DNA from 4 places in the Streptomyces sp. x-80 genome. Region 4 is predicted to be linked to each of the others. Evidence: riboswitches for the same ligand, from Rfam matches in the RefSeq annotation. Region 4 holds a riboswitch; each other region holds the start of a gene.
The links. Region 4 has a riboswitch for cobalamin ahead of ACLJWH_RS36910 (cobalamin biosynthesis protein). Riboswitches for the same ligand answer to the same signal wherever they lie in the genome.

Region 1: another riboswitch for cobalamin. It lies ahead of ACLJWH_RS38465 (FecCD family ABC transporter permease); the one in region 4 lies ahead of ACLJWH_RS36910 (cobalamin biosynthesis protein).
Region 2: another riboswitch for cobalamin. It lies ahead of ACLJWH_RS05820 (prenyltransferase/squalene oxidase repeat-containing protein); the one in region 4 lies ahead of ACLJWH_RS36910 (cobalamin biosynthesis protein).
Region 3: another riboswitch for cobalamin. It lies ahead of metE (5-methyltetrahydropteroyltriglutamate--homocysteine S-methyltransferase); the one in region 4 lies ahead of ACLJWH_RS36910 (cobalamin biosynthesis protein).

What each region holds. Positions count from the first base shown of each region.
Region 1 is NZ_JAJPWM010000032.1:13,043-17,948, reverse strand. It holds gene ACLJWH_RS38475 (ABC transporter substrate-binding protein) at 1-371, opposite strand, end outside; gene ACLJWH_RS38470 (ABC transporter ATP-binding protein) at 383-1,213, opposite strand; gene ACLJWH_RS38465 (FecCD family ABC transporter permease) at 1,213-2,316, opposite strand; cobalamin riboswitch at 2,412-2,538, opposite strand; gene ACLJWH_RS38460 (FABP family protein) at 2,589-3,152, opposite strand; gene ACLJWH_RS38455 (DsrE family protein) at 3,405-3,770, shown strand; gene ACLJWH_RS38450 (DUF3099 domain-containing protein) at 3,816-4,100, opposite strand; gene ACLJWH_RS38445 (DUF1416 domain-containing protein) at 4,280-4,567, opposite strand; gene ACLJWH_RS38440 (sulfurtransferase) at 4,603-4,906, opposite strand, start outside.
Region 2 is NZ_JAJPWM010000003.1:57,953-62,858, reverse strand. It holds gene ACLJWH_RS05830 (MBL fold metallo-hydrolase) at 1-989, shown strand, start outside; gene ACLJWH_RS05825 (SAM-dependent methyltransferase) at 1,172-2,092, shown strand; cobalamin riboswitch at 2,282-2,433, shown strand; gene ACLJWH_RS05820 (prenyltransferase/squalene oxidase repeat-containing protein) at 2,611-3,897, shown strand; gene ACLJWH_RS05815 (SCO2322 family protein) at 3,897-4,622, shown strand; partial or broken gene ACLJWH_RS05810 (energy-coupling factor transporter transmembrane component T) at 4,619-4,906, shown strand, end outside.
Region 3 is NZ_JAJPWM010000026.1:39,374-44,279, forward strand. It holds gene metE (5-methyltetrahydropteroyltriglutamate--homocysteine S-methyltransferase) at 289-2,598, opposite strand; cobalamin riboswitch at 2,765-2,984, opposite strand; gene ACLJWH_RS36385 (ferredoxin) at 3,713-3,904, opposite strand; gene ACLJWH_RS36390 (cytochrome P450) at 3,925-4,906, opposite strand, start outside.
Region 4 is NZ_JAJPWM010000027.1:50,660-55,565, forward strand. It holds gene ACLJWH_RS36895 (anion permease) at 1-888, shown strand, start outside; gene ACLJWH_RS36900 (hypothetical protein) at 914-1,150, shown strand; gene ACLJWH_RS36905 (hypothetical protein) at 1,129-1,974, opposite strand; cobalamin riboswitch at 2,178-2,334, shown strand; gene ACLJWH_RS36910 (cobalamin biosynthesis protein) at 2,464-3,513, shown strand; gene ACLJWH_RS36915 (cobyric acid synthase) at 3,524-4,906, shown strand, end outside.

The sequences.
Region 1 (4,906 bases), on a different contig from region 4:
CAGGGGACCTTGTCGTACGCGGCCTTCCAGGGCACCGCGTCGATATCGCCCTTGTCGTCGGGCATCACATAGCCCGCCATCCGGTTCTCCAGGCCGAGCGCGAACATGATCTCGGTGATGCCGACGTCGTTCGTGACCACCCGCTGCGGGGCCTTGTCGTACGTGGTGCGGGTGCCGCAGTTCTCGATGGTGACGGGGTAGTGGCCGGCGGGAGCGGCGGAGCTCTTGCCGGTCTCGCTGTCCTTGCCGTTCTCGCCGTCGGCGGATATCCGCGCGCCGCAGCCGGTGGCGGTGAGCGCCAGGGTGAGGGCCAGCGGAGCGGCGTAACGGCGGACGGGGCGGCGGGCGGTACGGCGGTGGGCCGGGAGCATGGAGCGGGTCCTCACGGTGCGGTCGGGGCGGTGACGGGGGCGCCGTCGGCGGGGGCGTCCGACGGGGCGTCGGCCGGGGCCAGCCGGTCGAACAGCAGCTGGACCGCGCCGGATTCGGGGTGCCGTACGCGGTGCGCGCGCACGCCGAAGACCTCGGCCAGCAGGTCCGGGGTGAGCACGTCGTGCGGCGCCCCGGCGGCGACGATCCGGCCGCCCGCGATGACGTACAGCTCGTCGCAGTGCACGGCGGCCAGGTTGAGGTCGTGCAGCGCGGTCAGCACCGTCAGCCGGCTGTCCCGTACCAGGGCCAGCACCTCCAGCTGCTGGGCGATGTCCAGGTGGTTGGTCGGCTCGTCGAGGACCAGCACCTTCGGTTCCTGGGCCAGTGCGCGGGCGATCAGCACCCGCTGCTTCTCCCCGCCGGACAGGCTCAGAAAGCCGCGTCCGGCCAGATGGTCCGCGCCGACCCGGGCCAGTGCGCGCGTACACACCTCGGTGTCGGCGGCGCTCGCCCGGCCCGAGCCGCGCTGATGCGGCAGCCGGCCCATCGCGACGACCTCGGCCACCGTGAAGTCGAACTCGGTGCTCGCCTCCTGGGGCAGCGCGGCCAGCAGCCGGGCGCCCTCCCGGGCGTCCATGGCGTGCAGATCCGTACCGTCCAGCCGTACCGTGCCGACGACCGGGCGCAGCGCGCGGTAGACGCAGCGCAGCAGGGTCGACTTGCCGCTGCCGTTCGGCCCGACGAGTCCGACGAGGCGGCCGCTCTCCGCCGTCAGGGCGATGTCGTGGACCAGCCGGTGGCCGGCCACCTCCACCGACAGGTCCGTGATGTCGATCCGCATCAGGCGCCGCCTCCGAAGGTGTAGCCGCGCCGCCGCATCAGCAGCACGAAACAGGGCACCCCGATGACGGCGGTGACCACGCCGACCGGCAGTTCCACGGGCGCCAGCACCACCCGCGAGAGCAGATCCACCCACACCAGCAGCACCGCGCCCAGCAGCGGCGCGACGGCCAGCACCCGCCGGTGGTCGGCGCCGACCAGCATCCGCGTCACATGCGGCACCATCAGGCCGACGAAGCCGATCGCACCGCTGACCGCGACCACGGCGCCGGTGACGGCGGCGGCGACCACGAACAGTTCGCGGCGCAGCCGCTCGGCGTCGATCCCGAGGGCGGCGGCCGTCTCGTCGCCCATGGCCAGCGCGTTGAGCCGGCCCGCGGAGAGCAGCAGATGGGCCAGTGCCGCCAGGACCGCGGCCGCGGCGATCGGCACCGAACCCCAGCCGGCCCCGCTCAGGCTGCCGAGCAGCCACATCATCGCCGAGCGGGCCGCCTCGCCGCGGTCGGCGGTGAACACCATCAGGGTGGTGATCGCGGAGAAGCCGTAGTACATCGCGGTGCCGGTCAGCACCAGCCGCAGCGGGGTGAGCCCGTGGGCGGTGCGGGCCGCCGCGTAGACCAGGGCCATCGCGAGCAGCGCGGAGACGAACGCGGACACCGACAGCGCCCAGACCCCGAGCGCGCCCAGCGCGCCGAAGAGCAGCACGGCGTTGGCGCCGACCGCGGCGCCGGAGGAGATGCCGAGCACGAAGGGATCGGCGAGCGCGTTGCGCACCAGCGCCTGGACGGCGACGCCGACGGCGGAGAGCCCGGCGCCGACGACGGCGGCCAGTACGGCCCGTGGGAAGCGCAGCTCCCACACGATGGTGTAGGTGGCGACCTCGTCGGGGCGGATGGTGCCGCCGGTCAGCCCGGCGCCCAGATAGCGCACCACCTGCGACCAGCTCACCCCGGCCGAGCCGAGGCCGATCCCGCACAGCAGGGAACCGAGCAGCACCACGGAGAGGGCGGCCACCAGCGGCGGTACGGGCAGGCGCCGCGGCGGTGGCGCCGGCCCGTCGTGCGGGGCCGGGGCGCGGGGCGCGGCCTGGGCGGTGGTCGCCACGGGGGGTGCCTTCCGTCGGACCGTGTCCGAACGGAGGAAGACACGGCCCGGCGCCCGTGGCGGCGGAGGCGTCCCCTCGCAGTCCACGGCGAGTTGTCTGGAGCTGGCGCCGCCACGGGTGATCGGGCTCACGGAAGGGTGTTCCGCTTACCGTTGCGGGTCAGCGCCGGACTCTCACCGGACTTCCCCCGCGGGGCGCGTATGAAGTTGTGCGGTGGTGCGGCACGGACCGGTCGCCGGGCGGGATGCGCCCGGCCGGTCCGCCGGACGGCCTACCGGAAGAAGGCGATCCCGTCGTCGGGCAGGTCCTTGAGGTCCTTGGCCCATTCGCTGGGGTCGACGACCTTCTTCAGATGCGCGGACATGTAGGGGCGCAGCGCCACCTCGGGGGTGGCCTTCTCACCGACCCACATCAGGTCGCCGTTGACATAGCCGTAGAGCCGCTTGCCGCCGCTGTACGGGCCGGCGGCCACGGTGCGCGCGACGGCGTCGGTGGCCAGGTCGATCTGCGGCTTCCGGTCGGCGAGCTCGCCGTACCAGATCTCCACCACGCCCTGGTCGCGGACCATCACGACCTCGACCTTGCGGTCCGCGCCGACCCGCCAGTAGCCGCTCTCGGTCTCCAGCGGGCGGACCTTCTTGCCCTCGCCGTCGAGCACCCAGCTGTGCGAGGTGTATTCGAGGAAGTCACGGCCGTCGTGGGTGAAGGTGACCTCCTGCCCGAAGTTGCACTTCTCGGCGCCCGGGAAGTCCGCGACGCCCGCGCCCTCCCAGTTGCCGAGGAGGAAGGCGAGCGGCACCAGGGCCGGGTTCAGGTCGGACGGGATCTCGATCATGAGCTCAGGCGATCTGTAGAGAGGGAGGAGGGGGTTCTCAGCGCTGGCCCTGGTACAGCTTCTTCCAGGTCAGACCCGCGAAGGCGACGACGCCGACGGCGACCAGGACGAGCAGGGTGGTGAAGACTGCCTCAAGCACGAGCGCGCTCCCAGGACGGAGTGAGGTGTTACGGGACCGGAAGCGAGTCTAGTCGGCGGTGCCACCGGCGGCACTGTGAGGTCCGTCCCCGGCGGCGGCCCTACTCTTGCCCCATGGCGAAGAAGCTCGTGATCAAGGTGACGGCGGGCGCCGACGCGCCCGAGCGGTGCTCGCAGGCGTTCACGGTGGCGGCCGTGGCGGTGGCCAGCGGTGTCGAGGTGTCGTTGTGGCTGACCGGGGAGTCGGTGTGGTTCGCGCTGCCGGGGCGGGCGGCCGAGTTCGAGCTGCCGCACGCGGCGCCCCTGCCGGAGCTGATCGACGGGATCCTCGCGGGCGGCGGTGCGATCACCGTCTGCACGCAGTGCGCCGCGCGCCGCGGTGTCGAGCAGCAGGACCTGATCGACGGGGCGGGTATCGCCGGGGCCCAGCTCTTCGTCAGCGAGATCATGCCGGAGGGCGTCCAGGCACTCGTGTACTGAGCGCCCGCGGGTACTGCGGCGCGCCCCGTCACCGGGGCGGCCGCTCTACTGCGAGTGCTTGTCGTCCTGTTCGTCGAGCTCGCGCCACCAGCGGTCGGACTCCGGGTCGCCGGACTCGTCCCACCAGCGCTCATCCGGCTCCCTGCGATTGCCGATGATCGCCGCGATGGGTGGGATGACCATGGCGACCACGCACATGCCCACCGCCGCCGGCACCGACCAGAGCCGGACCACGCTCCACGCCAGGACGAACAGCGTGATGCACACGGCCATCATGACGAAATACCTGCGATGACGCCGTTGCGCGGGCAGCCGACGGTGCGCGTACATAAGTCCACGGTAAGTCCGCGCGGGGCGGGAGAGAAGCCCGGACGGACGCCGGTGTGCGACCGGTTCCGGCGGGCCCGCCGGGCGGGGCCGCGCAGCGCGGAGGGCCGCACCCCGGCCAAGGCGTCCAAACCCCTGGGGTGCGGCCCTCCGTCAGCGGGCGAGGTCCGTGACCGGCGCCGTCAGACGGCGATGGCGACCTCCGCCAGGCCGCCCCGCTGGGCGACGACGGTGCGATCCGCGGTGCCGCCCGGGACGAGCGCGCGCAGCGTCCAGGTGCCCTCGGCCGCGTAGAAGCGGAACTGTCCGGTCGCCGAGGTGGGGACCTCGGCGGTGAACTCGCCGGTGCTGTCCAGCAGGCGGACGTAACCGGTGACGGGCTGGCCGTCGCGGGTCACGCTGCCCTGGATCGTCGTCTCACCGGGCTTGATGGTCGAGGCGTCCGGGCCGCCGGGCTGTGCTCCACACATAGGTACTTCCTTGAGGGATTCGGGGAGAAGCTTGCTTACTTGGCGGCACCGAGCTCGATCGGGACACCGACCAGCGAGCCGTACTCGGTCCAGGAACCGTCGTAGTTCTTGACATTGGACTGGCCGAGCAGCTCGTGCAGCACGAACCAGGTGAGCGCGGAGCGCTCCCCGATGCGGCAGTACGCGATGGTGTCCTTGGCCAGGTCGACGGCCTCGTTCTCGTAGAGCGCCGTCAGTTCGTCGTCCGACTTGAAGGTGCCGTCGTCGTTCGCGTTCTTCGACCACGGGATGTTGCGGGCGCCGGGCACGTGGCCGGGGCGCTGCGACTGCTCCTGCGGG
Region 2 (4,906 bases), on a different contig from region 4:
TGGAGACCGACCGCGGACCGGTGCTCATCGACACCGGCTGGGACGACCCGGACTCCTGGGACACCCTCGTCGCCGGCGTCGCGGCCTGCGGATTCGCCGTCACCGACCTGCACGGCGTACTGATCACCCACCACCACCCCGACCATCACGGCCTGTCGGCCGCGGTGCGGGAGGCATCCGGCGCCTGGATCGCCATGCACGCCGCGGACACCGCCATGGTCCGCCGCACCCGCGAGGCCGAACCGGGCAGCTGGCTCGACTTCCTGACCGCCAAGCTCACGACGGTCGGCGCACCGGAGGACCATCTGGCACCCCTGCGGGAGGCGCGCGCCAAGAGGCACGGGGCAGCGCGGTCCGGCCGCCCGCCCGCGCTGCCGGACCGTGAGATCAGCCCCGGCGCCCTGCTCGACCTGCCGGGCCGCCGGCTGCGCGCCATCTGGACGCCCGGACATACGCCGGGGCACGTCTGCCTGCATCTGGAGGAGGAGCATCCGGGGCGGGGCACGGCGGCGGGTGGTGGTCCAGCGGCGGCGAGCGGTCCGGGCGCCCGCTTCGGCCGGCTCTTCTCCGGTGACCACCTGCTGCCCGGCATCACCCCGCACGTCGGGCTGTACGAGGACCCGGACGACGCGACGGTCACCGACCCGCTGGGCGACTACCTCGGCTCCCTGGAACGGATCGGCCGGCTCGCCCCCGCCGAGGTGCTGCCCGCCCATCAGCACGCCTTCACCGACGCGGGCGGACGCGTACGCGATCTCCTCGCCCACCACGAAGAGCGGCTGGCCGGGCTGCGGACGCTGCTCCGCGACCCGCTCACCCCGTGGCAGCTCGCCGTGGCCATGGAGTGGAACCGTCCCTGGGCGCAGATCCCCTACGGCTCCCGGAACATCGCCGTCTCCGAGGCCGAGGCCCATCTGCGCCACCTGGTGAAACTCGGCCACGCGGAACCGGTGCCGGGCTCCGACCCCACGACGTACCAGGCCGTGTAGCGCCGTATCGGACGGCCCGTGCCGAGCCACCGGAAGACCGCGCCCAGCAGGCCGTACCCGGTCGGCGCGCCGCACGCCGTATCGGCCGGATCGTGCGGCCGGAGGGCCCGCCGTCCCCGGCCCACCGGGGCTAAAATGGGCGCCCTGGGCAATCAGTGATCGTTCTCCCCTCGGAGGTCCTCATGGGCGCATTGCGGGGTGTGGCCGCGACGGCCCTCGGCGTGGCCCGTATCCGGGCGGCCGAAAGCGCCCGCGATGACCGGCTGTTCGACGATCCCTACGCCGCCGCGTTCGTGTCCGCGGCCGCGGCCCCGGAGCCACCCGCCGCCCCGCCCCGTTCCGACGGCTCCGAGGTGCCCGCGGCCCGGTACGACGCGTTCTACCGCGGGCTCTCGCGGCACGTCGTGCTGCGCACCCGTTTCTTCGACGACTACCTCATGGCCGCGACCGAGGAACACGGCATCCGCCAGGTGGTGATCCTCGCCACGGGGCTGGACACCCGTGCGTTCCGGCTGGCCTGGCCCGGTGGCGTACGCCTCTTCGAGATCGACCTGCCGGACGTGCTCGCCTTCAAGCACCGCGTCCTCGCCGAGCAGCGGGCCCGGCCGCGCTGTGCGCGCACCGCCCTCGCCGCCGATCTGCGCAAGGACTGGCCGGCCCCGCTCCGGGCCGCGGGCTTCGTACCGGACGAGCCGACCGCGTGGCTCATCGAGGGCCTGCTGGTCTATCTCTCGGCGGATGAGGCCGCGCGGCTGCTGACCGCCGTCGGCGAGCAGTCCGCTCCCGGCAGCCGGCTCGCCTTCCCCGGTGCCGGTGACTTCCGCGGCAGCCCGATGATGGCCGCCGGCCGCGCGATCCCCTCGATGCGCGAGATCAGTGCTCTCTGGAAGGGCGGCCTGTCCGAGGCCGCCCCCGCCTGGCTCGCCCGCCACGGCTGGCATGCGCGCACCCACCCCCGCGCCACCGTCGCCGCCTCCTACGGCCGCGCCGACTGGGTCCCCCCGCACAGCCACACCGCCAGCAGCGGGGCATTCGTCGTGGCCGTACGCGGAGACGGGGAGGCGGACCGGGAGGCGGACGGGGAGCCGGCCGACCCTCGGTGAGGTCCGGGCCCCCTCCGGTGTGGCGTGCGCCGTCCGTACGGCAGGCGCCTCGTGTCCTGTTGCGGCCGGCGCCTCGTACCGCGCGGCGGGCGCCTGCCGTGCGGCGGTGACCGGGGAGGGCGCCGCGCGTGGCGGGCCGAGCCCTCGGGTCCGCGGTCGTACGGGCGAGCGGTCCCGGGCCGGGCGGCGGTTAAAGTGGGCCGGACAACTTCATCCGTGCCCGATCGGGGGAAGCCGGTGGAAATCCGGCGCTGACCCGCAACCGTGAGGACGGCCCGGCCGCACACCGCGGCACCGGGGCCGTACGAGCCGGAGCACCCGGTGGGGCACGGTCAAGGCTCCCGCCGCCGGAACCGCCCGCTCATGCGGACGGCCGGTGCGCGGCACCGTCGAGGTATACGGAGCTGAGCCCGGTGCCACCGCGCCCGATCGGGAGATCGGCGCGCGGGTGGGGGCCGAGCGCGGCTGCGTACCCACCGCTGCGAACCGACCCGAGAGGCACCGACCCGATGGCCCCCATGGCCCTTCCCTTCGCCGTCCAGGCACGCCGTGCCGCCACGGCACTGGCCACCGCCGCCGTACTGGGCGCCACCGCTGCCCCCGCCGCGTTCGCCGACTCCGCCGCGCCCGCCGCCGAGTCCCCCGAGCTGCCCGCCGGGCTGTACGGCACCAAGGACCCGCAGTACGACGGCGTCTGGCGGCAGTCGCTGGCGCTGCTCGCCCAGCACACGGTGGGCGTGCGGCCCGCGACATCGGCCGTCGACTGGCTCGCCGGGCAGCAGTGCGCCGACGGCTCGTTCACCGCCTTCCGTGCCGACCCGGCCAAGGCGTGCGACGCCAAGACGATGCGGGACACCAACCAGACGGGTGCCGCGGTGCAGGCGCTGGCCGCGCTCGGCGGCCGCAGCGACGTGGTGCAGAAGGCCATGACCTGGCTGAAGTCCGTGCAGAACGACGACGGCGGCTGGAGCTCGATGGCCGGTGCGCCCAGCGACGCCAACTCCACGTCGGTGGTCATCGGCGCGCTCGCCGCGGCGGGTGAGAAGCCGGCGTCGGTGACGTCGAAGAAGGGGAACAAGACCCCCTACGACGCGCTGCTGGCCCTCCAGCTGGGCTGCGACGCGAAGGAGGGGGAGCGCGGCGCGTTCGCCTTCCAGCCCAAGGACGGCGCGCTGGCCCCGAACGCCTACGCCACCTCGGCCGCCGCGCTGGGCGCCCTGGGCAAGGGCTTCGTCGTCGACCCCGCGGGCAAGGACGTGACCGAGCCGGTCAAGCCGCTGACCTGCGAGGGCGGGGGCACCAAGCAGGCCACGGCCGATCCGGAGCAGGCCGCTTCGGGCGCGGACGCCTATCTGGTCGCGCAGCTGGACAAGAACGGCCAGCACCTGCTGTCCGCGATGCCGGGCGCCGAGAGCCAACCGGACGTCGCCAACACCGCCACCGCGGTCGTCGCCCTGGCCGCCGGATCGCACGGCGCGGCCGCGCAGCAGCCGCTGAAGTGGCTGGAGAAGAACTCGGCGGACTGGGCCGCGCAGCAGGGCCCGGCCGCGTACGCCCAGTTGGTGCTGGCCGCCCACGCCACCGGCGCCGACCCCCGCGCCTTCGGCGGCAAGGACCTGGTGACCGCGCTCAACGACACCGGCCCCAAGCCGGCCGGCAGCGCGGCGCCGTCCACCGCCCCCGAGAAGGACGCGACCGACAACGACGAAGGCTCCGGCATGTGGTGGTTCGTCCTCGTCGGGCTCGCCATCGGTGCCGGTATCGGCTTCCTGCTGAGCGGCCGCCGGAAGAAGAACCAGCTCTGATGCGGCGCACCCGGACCCTCTCGCGGCGCGCCCGGATCCTCGGCACCCTGCTGCTGGCCGGTGCGGTCACCGGCCTGGGCGCCGCGCCCGCGCAGGCGCAGGAGTACCGCTACTGGTCGTTCTGGGACGGCAAGGGCGGCTCGTGGGCGTACGCGACGGAAGGGCCGGCCACCCTGCGGCCGGCCGACGGCGCCGTCGCGGGCTTCCGGTTCACCGTCAGCGCCGACTCCGCCGCGGCCGGTACACCGCGCGCGGCCGCCGACTTCGACGCGATCTGCGCCCGGACCCCCGCCAAGGACGGCGACAAGCGGATCGGCGTCGTCATCGACTTCGGCACCGCGGCGGACGCGTCCGGCGGCGAGACACCGCCCCAGGCCAGAACGGAGTGCGCCCGGATACCGAAGGACGCCTCGGCGGGCGATGCGCTGGCCGCGGTCGCCCGGCCGCTGCGCTACGACTCCAACGCGCTGCTGTGCGCCATCGCCGGCTATCCGAAGTCGGGGTGCGCGGACCAGGTGAGCGGGTCCGGGTCCGGCGGGTCGGGGGCCTCGGCCTCGTCGTCCTCGGCGTCCTCCGCCCCGGCGGCGTCGTCCGGTTCCGGGACGGCGGCCGACGGTGGTGGCGGGGCCGACGGCGGTCCGTCCGCCGGGCTGCTCGGCGGTATCGCGGCCGTCGTCGTACTGGGTGCGGCCGCCGTGTGGCAGGCCCGCCGCCGGCGCGGATGAGCGCCCCGCCGGCCACCCGTACCACCGCGCTGCACGCGGGCGCGTGGTGGCTGTGGGCTCTCGGCCTGGCGACCGCGGCCTCGCGCACCACCAATCCGCTGCTGCTCGGACTGCTGATCGGTGTCGCGGGCTACGTCGTCGCGGCCCGCCGTACCGACGCGCCGTGGGCCCGCTCCTACGGCGCCTTCGTCAAGCTCGGCCTGCTGGTGATCGGCATCCGGCTCGTCTTCGCCTTCGTCCTCGGCTCGCCGGTCCCCGGTACGCACACCCTCGTCACGCTCCCC
Region 3 (4,906 bases), on a different contig from region 4:
CATGACCCATCGACGACGCCGACCACATCGATCACACCGACCAGCCCGACCAGACCGATCAGGCAGGGCGTACGCGCAACTGATCGTGAGCCGACGACAGTAGCGAGCGGCGCCGGCTTCGCCACGGTGCGGGCACTCCACGACACCGGGTCAGCTCACGGCCGCCGCCAGGGGCGGACCACCGAACCGCCGGAAGGCCGCCGCAGGGCGAGGCCGGTGCGCACAGTGCGCACCGGCCTCGCCCCGGATCACGCGCGGTCAGTACACCGACGGCTCACGGCTCACGGCTCACAGCTCACCGCGGATCGTGCGCGCGGCGGCGACCAGGTTCTCCAGCGAGGCACGCGTCTCGGGCCAGCCACGGGTCTTGAGGCCACAGTCGGGGTTGACCCACAGCCGTTCCGCCGGCAGGGCCTCAAGTCCGGTGCGCAGCAGGGCGGTGGCCTCCTCGGCGCTCGGCACGCGCGGGGAGTGGATGTCGTACACGCCGGGGCCGGCCTCCCGCGGGTAGCCATGGGCCGCCAGCTCCCGGGCGACCTGCATATGGGACCGGGCGGCCTCCAGACTGATGACATCGGCGTCCAGATCGTCGATGGCCTCGACGATGTCACCGAACTCCGCGTAGCACATATGGGTGTGGATCTGGGTGGCCGGCCGCACCCCGCCGGTGGTGAGCCGGAAGGCTTCCGTGGCCCACCCCAGATAGGCGGACCGGTCGGCGGTGCGCAGCGGCAGGGTTTCGCGCAGGGCGGGCTCGTCCACCTGGATGACCGAAGTCCCCGCCGCCTCCAGGTCGTTCACCTCGTCGCGCAGCGCGAGGGCGACCTGGCGGGCGGTGTCGGCGAGGGGCTGGTCGTCGCGGACGAAGGACCAGGCGAGCATGGTGACGGGGCCCGTCAGCATGCCCTTGACCGGGCGGTCGGTGAGGGACTGGGCGTAGGTCGTCCAGCGCACCGTCATCGGCGCGGGGCGCGAGATGTCCCCGGCGAGGATCGGCGGCCGCACGTAGCGGGTGCCGTACGACTGGACCCAGCCGTGCTGGGTGGCGAGGTAGCCGGTGAGCTGTTCGGCGAAGTACTGGACCATGTCGTTGCGTTCGGCCTCGCCGTGCACCAGGACGTCCAGCCCGGCCTTCTCCTGGAAGGAGATCACCTCCCGGATCTCGGTCTTGATGCGCTCCTCGTACCCGGCGGTGTCGATGCGCCCGGCCCGCAGATCGCTGCGCGCGGTGCGCACTTCGGTGGTCTGCGGGAAGGAACCGATGGTGGTGGTCGGCAGCAGTGGCAGGCCGAGGTGGGCGCGCTGGGCGGCGGTCCGCTCGGCGTACGGCTGGGAGCGGCGCGCGTCGGCCTCGGTGACGGCCGCCGTGCGGGCCCGTACGGCCGGGTCCAGGGTGATCGGGGAGCCGGCCCGCGACGCCAGGTGGGCACGGTTGGCCGACAGTTCGGCGGCGATCGCGCCGGTGCCGCGCGCGAGGCCGTTGGCGAGCGTGACGATTTCGGCGGTCTTCTGCCGGGCGAAGGCGAGCCAGCGCACGATCTGCGGTGCGATGTCGTGTTCGGCGGTCGCGTCGAGCGGGACGTGCAGCAGGCTGCACGAGGCGGCCACGTCGACCCGGTCGGCCAGGCCCAGCAGGGTGCCGAGCACGGCCAGGGACTTCTCCAGGTCGTTGACCCAGATGTTGCGGCCGTTGACGACGCCGGCGACGAGGCGCTTGCCGGGCAGCCCGCCGACGGCGGCGAGCGCGTCGAGGTTGGCGGCGGCGGCCTCGGTGAAGTCCACCGCGAGCCCCTCCACCGGCGCCTTGGCCAGCACGGGCAGTGCGTCGCCGAGCCGGTCGAAGTAGGAGGCGACCAGCAGCTTCGGGCGGTCGGTGAGTGCGCCGAGGTAGCGATAGGCGCGCTCGGTGGCGTCCAGTTCGGCCGGGGTGCGGTCCTGGACGAGAGCCGGTTCGTCGAGTTGCACCCACTCGGCGCCCGCGGCGCGCAGGTCGGCGAGGACCTCGGCGTACACGGGCAGCAGCCGGTCGAGGAGGGTGAGCGGGTCGAAGCCGGCGGCCACACCGGGCGCGGGCTTGGCGAGCAGGAGGTAGGTGACGGGTCCGACGAGGACGGGCCGCGCGCTCAAGTCCAGGGCGAGGGCCTCCTTGAGCTCGGCCACCTGCTTGGACGAGTCGGCCGTGAACACCGTGCCCGGACCCAACTCCGGTACCAGATAGTGGTAGTTGGTGTCGAACCACTTGGTCATCTCCAGCGGCGCCACGTCCTGGGTGCCGCGGGCCATCGCGAAGTAGCCGTCCAGCGCGTCCGTTTCGACGGCGGCCCGGTGCCGCTCGGGGATCGCGCCGACCATGACGGTGGTGTCGAGGACATGGTCGTAGTACGAGAAGTCACCGGTCGGCACCTCGTGGACGCCGGCCCCGGCGAGCTGCCGCCAGTTGGCGCCGCGCAGTTCGGCGGCGGTGGCCTTGAGAGCGTCGGCGGTGACGCGGCCCTTCCAGTAGCCCTCGATCGCCTTCTTCAGTTCCCGGTTCTGACCCTGGCGGGGGTAGCCGTACACGGTGGCCCGTGCTGCCGCGGCTGCGGGCTTGGTGGTCACGGAGATCTCCTTCGCGAGATGAATCCCTGAGATCCCGGAGACGGGACGAGAGCGCGAAGGGGTGACAGACCGGACGCTCTGCGACCCTGCGCGGCATGGCACGGTCGTCCGCCTGGTATGTACGCCGACCCGCCCACGAGGTCACCGGGATGTCCGCGCACGAGGGGGTCGCACACGGGCAGCGGGCAGGTCTTCGGACTCGCGGGCACGTCCTCCCGAGGAGGACATCTACTGGCCGTCGCTTCCCAGGCCCGGACGGGCCCAGTGCGTGGTGACGGCGGTCGTTCCCGCTCACCGCTGCGGGGCAGTCCCGGATTCCCACCGGGTTCCCTCTTACGACGCATCCCGCCTGGCGGACGGGGCGAACCAGCTGCACCTGCCAGCCTACGTGGCCGTGCGCGGGCGCGTACGGCCACGTCCAGCATGCGGATGGTGAGGTGAGACACGTGACCGCGAGGCGTGAAACGGGCCGAGGGCGGGAATCGCCGCACCCGCCGCTCCCCTGTGGAGCCGTCCCGGGACCCTCGACAGGCCACGCCGTCCGGGCCCCGCCGCCCGGTGGTACCAGGTCCCTCAACTCCGGTCGTCCAGGGGGAGCCCCGGCCGGCCGGGGCCAGGCACGGACCGGGACGCGGCCCGGCCGCAGACGCGTGGTCCACGGGCGCCGCTGCCGCCGGAGCGGCGTTACCGCTCAGACGGTGACCAGGCGCGGGCGGGCCGGTCCGATCGGTGCGGACCGCCCGGCCGCTTGCCGAGTGACGGCGCGGGCCTGGCGACGAGGTGGGGCCGTGGACGTCGGGGAAAGCGGCGCTGATGCACCTGCTGGCCGCGTGGCGCGGTGATGGCCTGCCTTCCGTGGTGGATGTCAAGCCGGTGGTGGCCGACGGCAGTTCGTAGCCGTGGCCACAGGTGTTGGGGGTGTGCGGCTCGTGGTCGCGAGCCAGGGCCGTACGCACGGTCCTGGCAGGGAGCGAGCCGGGAACGCAGGAGGGTGTGGTCGTGATGTACACGGTGTCGGTGCGCCCGTGCCGGCGGATGCGGATGGTGCGGCACCTGGCGATCCGGGAGTGGTCGGCAGGGACCGGATCCCGTCGGCGGGCCGGTCCCGGCCGGGTTATTCGGTGATCTGGATGGCGCCGGACGGGCAGAGCATGCCTGCCTCCCGCGCGGCGGGCCGGCTGTCGTCGTCGGGGTCGGACTTGAGCACCGTGACCAGGCCGTCGTCGTCCTGGTCGAAGATCTCGGGTGCGGTCAGGGCGCAGAGGCCGGCCCCCACACAGACGTTCCGGTCGGCGGTCACTCGCATGGCCACTCCTTTCGCCGGGGTCACCAGGTGACCGGGAGTTCGTTGACGCCCTGGATCGTCGTGCCCGGTCGCAGCGTCAGCTGCTCGACGGGTACGGCCAGGCGCAACGTCGGAATGCGATCGAACAACGCGGTGATGATCACCTCAAGTTCCAGACGGGCCAGGTTCTGGCCGAGGCACTGGTGTACTCCGTAGCCGAAGGCGAGGTGGTGGCGGGCCGAGCGGTGCACGTCGAAGGTGTCCGGGTCCTCGAACACCGAGCCGTCGCGGTTGGCGATGGAGTTGGTGATGATCACGCCCTCACCGGCCCGGATGAGCTGCCCGTCGATCTCGATGTCGGCCAGGGCGACGCGGCCGCCCGCGATGTCGGCGATGGCGAGGTAACGGAGCAATTCCTCGACGGCGCCGGGTACGAGGCTGGGGTCGGCGCGCAGCGCGGCGTGCTGCTCGGGGTGGTCCAGCAGGGTGATCACGCTGAGCGAGGTCATCGAGGCCGTCGTCTCGTGGCCGGCGACGAGCAGCAGCAGCGCGGTCGAGACCAGTTCGTCGCGGTCGATCTCGCCGTTGGCCAGTTGCTCGGTGACCAGGCTGCCGAGCAGGCCCGAGCCGGGCTCTGCCTGGAGCTTGGTGATCAGCTCGTCCATGTAGTGCTCAAGGTCGTCGCGCGCGGCGACCGCACTTGCCACGTTCGTCGCCTGCACCAGCCGCCTGCTCGCGTCCTGGAAGAAGTCGTGGTCGTCGTAGGGCACGCCGAGCAGCCGGCAGATCACCATGGACGGCACCGGCAGTGCGAACCGGCTGACCAGGTCGGCGGGCGGACCCGCGGCGAGCAGCTCGTCGATGAAGCCGTGCACGATCCGCTCGATGTCCGTACGCATGCCCTTGATGCGCTTGACGGTGAACTCGCTGATCGTCATCCGCCGCTTGGCGTTGTGTTCCGGCGGGTCCAGGGAGATGAACCCCGGGCGCCGGTCCCGGAGGCCCTGGAAACGTGGCGAGGTG
Region 4 (4,906 bases):
ACCGGCGGGGTGCACGGCGACGCCGTCGTGATGAAGGTCCTCATCCCCGCCGTGGCCGCCCCGATCGTCGCGGGCCTCGCCGCGATGGCCGCGACCCGGCTCACCTACCGGCTGGCCCGCAACCGCGACGAGGCGGACACCGCCAAGGGCTACCGGGCGGGCCAGATCGCCTCGGCCGCCCTGGTCTCGCTCGCCCACGGCACCAACGACGCCCAGAAGACGATGGGGGTGATCACGCTCGCGCTGATCACCGGCGGCGTGATCGCCCCGCACTCCGACCCGCCGCTGTGGGTCATCGCCTCGGCGGGTATCGCCATCGCGCTCGGCACGTACCTGGGCGGCTGGCGGATCATCCGCACGATGGGCAAGGGCATCACCGACATCCGGCCGCCGCAGGGCTTCGCCGCCCAGACCGGTGCCGCGGCCACCATCCTGGCCTCCTCCCACCTCGGCTTCGCGCTCTCCACGACGCAGGTCTGCTCCGGTTCCGTGATGGGCTCGGGCCTGGGCCGCAAGGGCGGCGTGGTGCGCTGGTCCACCGCCGGACGGATGGTCATCGCCTGGTGCCTGACGCTGCCGGCCGCCGGTCTCGTCGCGGCGGGCGCCGCGTTCCTGGCCGACCAGGGCGACTGGGGCGTGGCGACGGTCGCGGTCCTGGCGCTCGCCGTCTGCGGTGCGATCTGGGCCGCCTCCCGGCGCAAGCCGGTCGACCACACCAACGTCAACGAGGTCGCTCCCGCGGAGCCGGCGGGCGTCGTCACCACCGCGTTGCAGACCGTCTCCCCTCCCCCGGCAGGTCCGGTGGCCCCCGCGGCCACCGTCGCGCAGGCCGGCCCGCCCGTCCAGGTGGCCGCCCCGCGCGCCGGGGCCGCGACCGCCGGCCACTAGCGGCCCTCAGTCAAGGAAGTCAGCCATGAACATCGAATGGGCAGCTCTCGGCCAGGTCTTCGGCGTCAGCCTCGTGGTGACGGTCGGCATCGTGGGCCTGTTCACCGTCGGCATCGTCGGTACGTCCCGCAGGCCGCGCCAGGAGGGCGAGACGGCGGTGGCCGACGGACCCGGCGCGGGCGCGCGGACCGCGGCGGTGGCCGCCTTCGCGCTGTGCGCGGCGGCCGTGGCGTACGGCATCTATCTGATCGTCGCCACCTGACCCGCCCGGGGCCGGCGCGCCCCGGATCCGGTACCCCGGCGAGGCGCTCGGCGGCCGGCGGCATCAGCCGCGGCCGCCGAGCGCCTCGTCCGTTTCTCCGGTTCTCTGGTTCTCTGGCCGGCGCGTCCGCGATGGCCGTGCCGCCCCGGCTGCCCAGGTACTCGGAGACCCGGACCTGTACGACCTTGCTGAAGGTCTGGTGGTGGGCGCTGCGCGGGCGCGGTTCGGCCGCCCGCCGCGCCGCGTACAGCATCCGGGTGCAGGGCGGCTCCCGGCCGGCCGGCTGCCGCGTCGCACCGGCCTCGCCGCGGTCGGCGGCCCCGGGTGCCGGCGGGCGGACGGGCGCCTTCCCCGCCTCCCGGTACGCCGAGTCGCGGGTCGCGGGTCGCGGGTCGCGGGTCGCGGCGAACTCCCGCTCCGGCAGGCAGCGTTCGGCGGCCGGACCGGTCAGCGCCCTCGATCAGGGCACGGGCGCCGTTCGGCCGGGTGCTGTCGGCGGAGATCGCGAGGTTCTGGCCGCCGAGGACGGACATCCGTCTGCCGTCGGTGGGCCGGCCCGGCAGCTCGGCGACGTCGAACCGGACGCCGGCCTTGAGCTCCCCGGCGACCGAGGCGTACTCGACCGGCCGGTTGCGCATGAACAGGGCGCGGCCGTCGGCGAACCAGCGGCGGCTCTCCGTCTCGTCCATGGCCGTGACCTCGTGCGGCATGATCGGGTCCAGCCGGTCCTTGACGTCGGCGACGCCCTGCTGGAGCGCGCCGACCTGCTCGCCCCTGGTGAAGCCGGCCGCCTCCGGGTCGCCGCCGTTGGCGCTCTCCGGCATCCCCCGGCCCCCTTCCGGCGGCGTCGTCGCCCACCGTGCACCGGACAGTGACGCGGGATCAGGTCCAGGGCAACCGTCCGACGCCCCGCCGGGCACCCTGTGGTCTGCGCCACAGTGCCGGTCGGCGGGCAGCGCCGCAGGTCAAGGGTGAGTTGACGGTAATGCCGGGGCGTGGTGGACTGCCGGAGCCATTCGGCGACAGCAGAGGAAGTCCGGTGCGAATCCGGCGCGGTCCCGCCACTGTCACCGGGGAGCGTTCCTCCACAGAAGGTCACGGCCCGCCTCGCCCCGTCCGTCAGGTCGCGTGCGGCACGGGCGGGAAGGCCGGGGGAAGCGTTGATCCGGGGAGCCAGGAGACTCTGGTCGCCGTCACGTCGAACCAGGGCGCGGACCCTGAGTGAGGACATACCGCCATGCCCGGCCGCCGTTCGAGCCCCCCACTCCGTGCCGTGGCACGCTCCCTTCGAGGCGTGACGGCGGTCTGATCCGATGCGCGGCGAACACGTCACGTACGCGTGCGGCGCGGCCCTCGGCTTTCTCGGCGACCTGATCGCGGCGGACCCCCGGCGCGGCCATCCGGTGGCCGCGTTCGGCCGGGCCGCGGCCGCCGCCGAGCGCGGGCTCTGGCGCGACCACCGGGGGTACGGCGCGGTCCATACGGTGCTGTGCGCGGGCGGCGCGGCCGCCGGCGCCGCGCTCCTCCAGCGCGCGGTACGGGGTCCGGCGCCCCGCCCCGGTGCCCTCCCCCGCCCCGCGCGTACGGCCGCGGGGACCGCGCTCACCGCGGCGGCCGTCTGGGCGGTGCTGGGCGGCACCTCGCTGGGCCGGGAGGCGCGGGCCGTCGGCGGTGCGCTGGCGGCCGGCGAGCTGACCGCGGCGCGGGAGCGGCTGCCGCATCTGTGCGGGCGCGATCCGCAGGCGCTGGACGGGCCGCAGATGGCGCGCGCGGTGGTGGAGTCGGTCGCGGAGAACACCTCGGACGCGGTGGTGGGCGCCCTGGTGTGGGGTGCGGTGGGCGGCGTACCGGGCCTGGTGGCGTTCCGGGCGGTGAACACACTGGACGCGATGGTCGGTCACAAGTCGCCGCGCTACCGGCGGTTCGGCTGGGCCGCGGCCCGGCTCGACGATGTGGCGGGGTGGCCGGGCGCCCGGCTGACCGCGGCGCTGACGGTGCTCGCGGGCCCCGGCCGGCGCGGTGCGCTGCGGGCCTGGCGGGCCGACGGCGGCGCGCACCCGAGCCCCAACGCGGGCCCGGTGGAGGCGTCGTTCGCGGGTGCGCTGGGGGTGCGGCTGGGCGGCACGCTGACGTACGGCGGGCGGGTCGAGCACCGGCCGGTGCTCAACGGCGGGGCGCGGCAGGCCGGGGTGCCCGATATCGAGCGGGCGGTCCGGCTCTCCCGCCGGGTGAGTGCGCTGGCGCTGGCGGTGACGGTCGCGGGCCGGTTCGCGGTCGGCGCGGCCCGGTCGGCGGCGGCGCGGCGGGCGGCGGGCGCGGCGGACAGCACGAGGTTCACGACGGGCCGGCGGCCCGGCAGATGAGGAGGTCCCGGTGAACGGGCGGTTCAAGGCGTCCGGCGGGACCGTCGGCGGCGGCCTGCTGGTGGCCGGCACGACATCCGACGCGGGCAAGAGCGTGGTCACGGCGGGTATCTGCCGCTGGCTGGTGCGGCAGGGTGTGCGGGTGGCGCCGTTCAAGGCGCAGAACATGTCGCTGAACTCGTTCGTGACGCGCGAGGGCGCGGAGATCGGGCGGGCCCAGGCGATGCAGGCCGCGGCGGCCCGGGTCGAGCCGTCCGCGCTGATGAACCCGGTGCTGCTCAAACCGGGCAGCGACCGCAGCAGCCAGGTCGTGCTGCTGGGCAAGCCGGTCGGCGAGCTGAGCGCCAAGGGGTACTTCGGCCACGCCGGGGGCGGGGCCGGCGCGGCCGCACCGGCCGGTACGGCGCTGTACGGGGGCCGCCGCGAAGAGCTGCTGGGGACGGTGACCGACTGCCTGGCGGAGCTGCGGCGCACCCACGACGCGGTGATCTGCGAGGGCGCCGGCAGCCCCGCCGAGATCAATCTGCGCCGTACCGACATCGTGAACATGGGGATCGCACGGGCCGGCCGGCTGCCGGTCGTCGTGGTCGGGGACATCGACCGCGGCGGGGTGTTCGCGTCCTTCTTCGGCACCACGGCGCTGCTGTCCCGGGAGGACCAGGCGCTGGTCGCGGGGTATCTCGTCAACAAGTTCCGGGGCGATGTGTCGCTGCTGACACCGGGGCTGGAGATGCTGCGGGGCGTCACCGGGCGGCCGACGTTCGGGGTGCTGCCGTTCGCGCACGGTCTCGGCATCGACGAGGAGGACGGACTGAGGGTGTCGCTGCGCGGCGCGGTACGCGAGAGCGTGGTGGCGCCGCCGCACGGCGCGGACGTGCTGCGGGTCGCGGTCGCGGCGGTGCCGCTGATGTCGAACTTCACCGACGTGGACGCGCTGGCCGCCGAACCGGGCGTGGTGGTGCGGTTCGTGGACCGGGCCGAGGAGCTGGCCGACGCGGACCTGGTGGTGGTGCCGGGCACCCGCGGCACCGTCCGGGCGCTGGCGTGGCTGCGCGAGCGCGGGCTCGCGGACGCGCTCGCCCGGCGGGCCGCCGAGGGCCGCCCGGTGCTGGGCATCTGCGGCGGCTACCAGCTGCTCGGCGAGCACATCGACGACGAGGTCGAGTCGCGGGCCGGTGCGGTCCCCGGTCTGGGGCTGCTGCCCGTCCGGGTGCGCTTCGCGGCCGGGAAGACCCTGGCGCGGCCGGCCGGTCAGGCGCTGGGCGAGCCCGTGGCCGGGTACGAGATCCACCACGGGGTGGCCGAGGTCCACGGCGGGGAGACGTTCCTCTCCGACGGTCAGGGGCGCGCGCTGGACGGGTGCCGGGTGGGCTCGGTGTGGGGCACGCACTGG